2 regions of the Paenibacillus sp. DCT19 genome follow, and region 1 is predicted to be linked to the other one. Evidence: a T-box and tRNA genes for the amino acid it is inferred to sense, from the RefSeq annotation. Region 1 holds a T-box; the other holds one or more tRNA genes.

Region 1 (3,198 bases):
ACGGTTACTTTACATCGCCGATCTTTTTAATCGAAATAAAGTAGCAGAACAGTGGATTAACCGATATGAGGCAAATATACGGCGTCTACGGCGTCAATTATCCGATCAATATCATGTGGGAGAACACGCTACGGTATATCTTGTATTGGGCAAAAATGTCTATGTCATGGGGCAAAACGGGTTTGCGGCTACGTTATATGAATCCCTTGGCTTTCGTCCCCCTGCACCTGTTAACCACTTCATTCAAGAGGGCATGCTGTGGGTGCAAATTGAACTTAATCAAATTAGCCGGTACCTAAGCGACCGCAACTTTGTACTGTCCAATCCATCAGACCTGCAATTTATCACTCCGTTATTTTCAGAAAAATCGTCACCTTACAACGTTCACTGGTTAGATTCTAGTTGGAACTATGACGATCCAATCACCCGTGAAAGGTTATTGTCTGTTCTACCATCGATCTTCACAAATCCGAAAATACAAAGGAGAATACTTTAGGATATATGGAAAGAACCTCGTGTTTGTTCAATTGATATAGCAATAGAAATAACCAATGTGTTATCTAAAATGTGATTAATCCCATCGCCTGTTTCGCTTTGGTAAGTGTAATATTCGCCTGTATGGCTGCTTGTTCAGCACCATCCTTAAGAATCTCATCCAACTGTGCCGAGTTCACGATTTCCTTGAATCGATTCTGAAGCGGGACTAATTTCTCAACGACCAGTTCAGCTAATTCTTTTTTGAATGTACCATAACCCTGTCCGTCGAACTTTTTCACAACGTTCTCTATTGATTCGTCTGAGAATACAGAGTAGATTTCAATTAAGTTGCTAATGGCAGGTTTCGTCTCCCAATTGTAATATACGCTTCCTTCAGAATCCGTGACTGCACGAGCAAATTTCTTCTTGATTATCTCAGGTGAGTCTAAGAGCAGCACATAACTGCTAAGATTCGGGTTGCTTTTACTCATTTTCTTCGACGGGTTATCCAGTCCCATGATCCGGCATCCAATCTCTTGAATAATGGGCTCAGGTAGGGTGAATGTTTCACCAAAGCGATGATTGAACCGTTCGGCTAAATCACGCGTTAGTTCCAAATGCTGCTTCTGGTCTTCCCCTACGGGTACATGTGTCGCCTGGTAGAGTAGAATGTCCGCGGCCATTAGGACGGGATAGGTAAACAGCGCAGAGCTGACAACATCCTTGCCCTCTGATTTATCCTTGAATTGTGTCATCCGACTCAACTCTCCAAAGCTAGCCTGCGTTTCCAGCAACCATGAAAGCTCAGGATGTGCTGCAACCTGGGATTGAAGAAATATGCATGCTTTAGCAGGATCTACACCTGCCGCAATATAAAATGCTGCAATTTCTCGTGACCGCCGCCGTAATTCTTCTGGATCTTGATACACCGTGATCGCATGTAGATCAGGAATAAAGAAAAAGCACTCAAACTCATGTTGATACTTAATAAATTGACTTAAAGCACCACCATACCCTCCAATGTTCAAGTCACCGCTCGGCTTAATACCCGATAAAATTCTCTGTTTCATTGTCATTCCTCCTAGTTCACTGAAATTCTCATTACCTAACCGATGAAAAACAAAAAACACTCCATCCCTAAAAGGGACGAAGTGTTAGACTCCGCGATACCACCCGAATTCAGCCTCTCGGCTGCACTCACACCTGTCAAAACGACTAACAGGGTTCCCATGGATAACGGAGGGATACCGTCAACGCCTACTGATCGCCATGCGAAGTTCGGATTGAAGCGAATGGACCCATTCATTACACATTCTCGTACCGGACCTCTCACCATTCGCCGGCTCGCTTGGACGATTCAATGCAATTACTCTTTCCATTCATTGCTAACTATTACTAAATTAAAATACATATTATCCGAATGTAAAGCAAAAATCAAGCTTCAATTTACAAGGTAAATCACGATGTACATCACCAAACCCCATTTTACATAAAAAAGCTACACTGGGGAATGCTACTAAAAAATTCTCCAGCTTGGGGTGAGATCATGAAACAGTCCGGATCGAAGATCAGCACATCTGGGGTAGTCATTGTCGTTATTAATTCGATCCTTGGAGCCGGAATTTTAACACTACCTCGCACAATTAGTAAAGCAGTAAAAACACCAGATGTGTGGATTTCCATCATCTTGTCAGGTGTATTAGTAGCATTAGTAAGTGTTTTACTCGTTACACTTTGTCGCCGATTTCCTGGCAAATCCGTTTTTGAGTTTACACCTGAAATTACAGGTAAATGGGTTTCCTATCTTATTGGACTGTTGATTATTATGTATTTTGTTATTCTGTGTTCATTCGAAGTTCGAGTGATGGCTGAAATTACAAGCATGTACATTCTTGAACGTACACCAAGCTGGGTTACCATTATGGTCAGCTTATGGATCGGTATTTACATGATTAGCGGTGGTCTTAAAGTAATCATCCGTGTTTTTGAAATTGTATTACCCGTCACCCTCTTATTGTTAGCAGTCGTTTTTGTTCTAAGCAGCAGGATGTTTGAGCTTAGTAATCTCAGACCGCTTCTAGGTGAAGGGATTCTGCCTGTACTAAAAGGAATTAAGCCTTCCTTTCTGTCTTATTCCGGTTATGAAGTGTTATTGATCATTACAGCACTCATGGCAGACGTCAAAACCAGCAATAAAGCTGCTATATATAGCATTCTTATCTGTACCATCATTTATCTGGTTACCATTGTCATGGTCGTAGGAAATTTGTCTTTGCCAGGCATTGAGACTCGTACTTGGCCAACATTTGACATGGTACGTAGCTTCGAAATTGAAGGCGTATTTTTTGAGCGGTACGAATCGCTTTTTATCGTCTTCTGGCTCATGCAAATTTTTGCAACGTATGCGTTTAAGCACTATTTTGCCGCCGTGGGTATTCGAGATTTGTTTCGTCTCAAAAATATCACAGGTCTGGAATATGCGTTGCTGCCTGTACTATATATCATCGCCTATTTACCGAAAAATCTAGAAGAAACGTTCGCCTTAGGTGATTTTCTTGGAAATATGACCCTCTTTTTATTTGGTCTGATGCCATTACTGCTGCTGATCATCAGCATCATTCGTAAAAAAGGAGGTAAGCAATCGTCTAATGAAGGCTCTGGTTTAAACTCAGGCTAAAGCCAATCCATTCATAGGTGTTAATGGTTATTACATCGTTGCAT
Region 2 (3,198 bases), 2.3 Mb from region 1:
AACGTCGTGAGACAGTTCGGTCCCTATCTGTCGTGGGCGTAGGAAATTTGAGAGGAGCTGTCCTTAGTACGAGAGGACCGGGATGGACGTACCGCTGGTGTACCAGTTGTTCCGCCAGGAGCACCGCTGGGTAGCTATGTACGGACGGGATAAGCGCTGAAAGCATCTAAGCGTGAAGCCCCCCTCAAGATGAGATTTCCCAGTATGTAAGACCCCTTGAAGACGACGAGGTAGATAGGCTGGGGGTGGAAGTGCAGTAATGCATGGAGCTGACCAGTACTAATCGGTCGAGGGCTTATCCAATTGCAAGTTCTAATCGCAGACTTTCGTTTCGAATCTAGTTTTCAGAGAACAACACTCTGGATGTATTATATTCCCTGATAGCTCAGTTGGTAGAGCACTCGACTGTTAATCGAGTTGTCACAGGTTCGAGCCCTGTTCGGGGAGCCATATGGAGAGGTGTCCGAGCTGGCCGAAGGAGCACGATTGGAAATCGTGTAGGCGTCACAAGCGTCTCGAGGGTTCGAATCCCTCTCTCTCCGCCAGATAATTTTTTTAGCAAGGCCCGTTGGTCAAGGGGTTAAGACACCTCCCTTTCACGGAGGTAACAGGGGTTCGAATCCCCTACGGGTCATTCTTTTCTTCAAAAAAAAGAAGTTGATTTTAATAGCGGTTTTATGTTAAGATCATAAATGTGTTATTCGGAGGCTTAGCTCAGCTGGGAGAGCATCTGCCTTACAAGCAGAGGGTCGGGGGTTCGATCCCCTCAGCCTCCACCATATATCTTTTATAACGACGCGGGGTGGAGCAGCCCGGTAGCTCGTCGGGCTCATAACCCGAAGGCCGCAGGTTCAAATCCTGCCCCCGCAATTATACTTTCTTACGAAAGTGATCTGGAACCGTGGTGTAGTTGGCCTAACATGCCTGCCTGTCACGCAGGAGATCGCGGGTTCGAATCCCGTCGGTTCCGCCATATTTTCCACATGAGGAAACTGTTCACTAGATCTGATATAAGGCACCGACGCCCAAGGTAAAGTGTAACATTTAAGTTTGAACTTTATTATGGCTCGGTAGCTCAGTCGGTAGAGCAGAGGACTGAAAATCCTCGTGTCGGCGGTTCGATTCCGTCCCGAGCCACCATTTATAACTTAATACGCCGGTGTAGCTCAACTGGTAGAGCAACTGACTTGTAATCAGTAGGTTGGGGGTTCAAGTCCTCTCGCCGGCACCACTTATGGAGGATTAGCGAAGTGGCCAAACGCATCAGACTGTAAATCTGCTCCCGTACGGGTTCGGTGGTTCGAATCCATCATCCTCCACCAGTTTTTAGGGGCATAGTTTAAAGGTAGAACAACGGTCTCCAAAACCGTTGGTGTGGGTTCAATTCCTGCTGCCCCTGCCAATTAATTTTAAAAGTATAGTATATATGGCGATCGTGGCGAAGTGGTTAACGCACCGGTTTGTGGATCCGGCATTCGGGGGTTCAATTCCCCTCGATCGCCCCTTTGTTTTGTCTATGGGGATTAGCCAAGCGGTAAGGCAACGGACTTTGACTCCGTCATGCATAGGTTCAAATCCTATATCCCCAGCCATTATGCGGAAGTGGCTCAGCGGTAGAGCATCGCCTTGCCAAGGCGAGGGTCGCGGGTTCGATTCCCGTCTTCCGCTCCAAATTAATACGGCGCCATAGCCAAGTGGTAAGGCACAGCTCTGCAAAAGCTTTATCCCCAGTTCGAATCTGGGTGGCGCCTCCAGTTATTTTCTCTATACGAAAAGAATATGTGCCGGCGTGGCGGAATGGCAGACGCGCTCGACTCAAAATCGAGTGGGAAACCGTGGAGGTTCGAGTCCTCTCGCCGGTATAACGTAGAACCCTATGGATTGCACTTGCAATTCATAGGGTTCTTTTTGTAAAGAGAGAATACTTAATGTTCAATGATGTGTAAGTTGAAACTATATCCGTTCAGTCATTTCTGTTGTCTGTATATTGACGTAATCTGGCATTGGGTATATTATAGATAAGTAAAGTCCTTAATCGACTTGAATGCTCTACTTATATTAACTAATAATGATGTGGGTACAAAGGAGTTATCATTGATATGCTGCTGCATCTAATTAAAGATATAATGACTCCTTTATATTTGTATTTGTATTCATATTTATATTTATTATAAAAAACATCTGAGCTATAAGTAGGAAAGATGAAGTTAATTCGAAAAGTTTAAATATCATCAAGTTTCTAAGCCGTAGAGTCTCTACGTGGTAAAGCCTCGAAGCCATACAATATCAACTTCATGATGTCATGAAATCATGAAATCATGTCTGAGTTATTTCCTTATATGAATCCTTGTACAAATATGAGTTAAATCAATGAAGTGGATCTAATAATCTGAATGAAGAAATGGAGTGTGTAGAGATGACAGAAGTGATACCAAGCAAAGAATTAGATATTCCCCAAGGATTATTTGATCTTTCTGTGTGGGAAGAGGCTTGGAAGAATAGACCGAGGAGTCCCAAATATAAAAAGCCAAGCGCCCCTTTTGATACAGCAGAAGCTTTTGAGAGATGGGCTAAAGAGTATCATCAGCAATCCTTTACAACAGAGGGAAAAGCACGTTCTGAGCGCATTATGGGATGGATCGAGAATCAAGGTGTAGATTTTGAAGGAATGTCGGTTTTAGATATTGGGGCAGCTTCTGGCATTTTCACAATCCCGTTCGCAGAGAAGGGTGCAACCGTAACAGCGGTCGAACCTTCTGAGCTACTCGTTTCCTTGATGAAGGAGACAATTCCAGCAGCTTTGACATCTAAGATTGAAATCGTGTGCGAGCGGTTTGAAGAAATATCTATTGAGCAGAAAGGGTGGAGGAAAAAGTATGATGTTGCTTTTGCTTCAATGTGTCCAGCAATGTCCGATTGGGAAACGATTGAGCAGGCCATTAATTCTGCCCGTAAGTATGTGTATATCAGTACGATGGCTGGACAACGGGAGCACACACTGATTGATGAACTAAGAACAGTGCTTCAAGTGCAGACCCCATTTAAACCAAGTGATATGGGATTCATTCAACAGTTGCTCTATCTGAAGGGGTACTCCTATACAACGCTAATTACCAAGGAAGTGAACACCGTTGAACTGCCTGTGGAAGAAGTTGTACAGAAGCTACCTGAATGGCTGAATACGTATAGTCTACCAAC

What was found. A T-box is a leader RNA that pairs with one kind of tRNA and senses whether it is charged. The one in region 1 lies ahead of trpS (tryptophan--tRNA ligase), so its partner is inferred to be a tRNA-Trp.
Region 2: it has a tRNA-Trp gene. The T-box ahead of trpS (tryptophan--tRNA ligase) is inferred to sense a tRNA for this amino acid. The anticodon was not compared.

The regions. Positions count from the first base shown of each region.
Region 1 is NZ_CP029639.1:3,183,753-3,186,950, reverse strand. Features, by position in the region: gene DMB88_RS14505 (AraC family transcriptional regulator) at 1-496, shown strand, start outside; gene trpS (tryptophan--tRNA ligase) at 561-1,547, opposite strand; T-box leader at 1,617-1,869, opposite strand; gene DMB88_RS14490 (GerAB/ArcD/ProY family transporter) at 2,024-3,154, shown strand.
Region 2 is NZ_CP029639.1:5,532,192-5,535,389, reverse strand. Features, by position in the region: rRNA gene DMB88_RS25265 (23S ribosomal RNA) at 1-303, shown strand, start outside; tRNA gene DMB88_RS25260 (tRNA-Asn) at 375-450, shown strand; tRNA gene DMB88_RS25255 (tRNA-Ser) at 454-545, shown strand; tRNA gene DMB88_RS25250 (tRNA-Glu) at 563-634, shown strand; tRNA gene DMB88_RS25245 (tRNA-Val) at 704-779, shown strand; tRNA gene DMB88_RS25240 (tRNA-Met) at 797-870, shown strand; tRNA gene DMB88_RS25235 (tRNA-Asp) at 896-973, shown strand; tRNA gene DMB88_RS25230 (tRNA-Phe) at 1,065-1,140, shown strand; tRNA gene DMB88_RS25225 (tRNA-Thr) at 1,156-1,231, shown strand; tRNA gene DMB88_RS25220 (tRNA-Tyr) at 1,237-1,322, shown strand; tRNA gene DMB88_RS25215 (tRNA-Trp) at 1,329-1,402, shown strand; tRNA gene DMB88_RS25210 (tRNA-His) at 1,430-1,502, shown strand; tRNA gene DMB88_RS25205 (tRNA-Gln) at 1,518-1,592, shown strand; tRNA gene DMB88_RS25200 (tRNA-Gly) at 1,597-1,671, shown strand; tRNA gene DMB88_RS25195 (tRNA-Cys) at 1,681-1,754, shown strand; tRNA gene DMB88_RS25190 (tRNA-Leu) at 1,784-1,862, shown strand; gene DMB88_RS25185 (class I SAM-dependent methyltransferase) at 2,417-3,198, shown strand, end outside.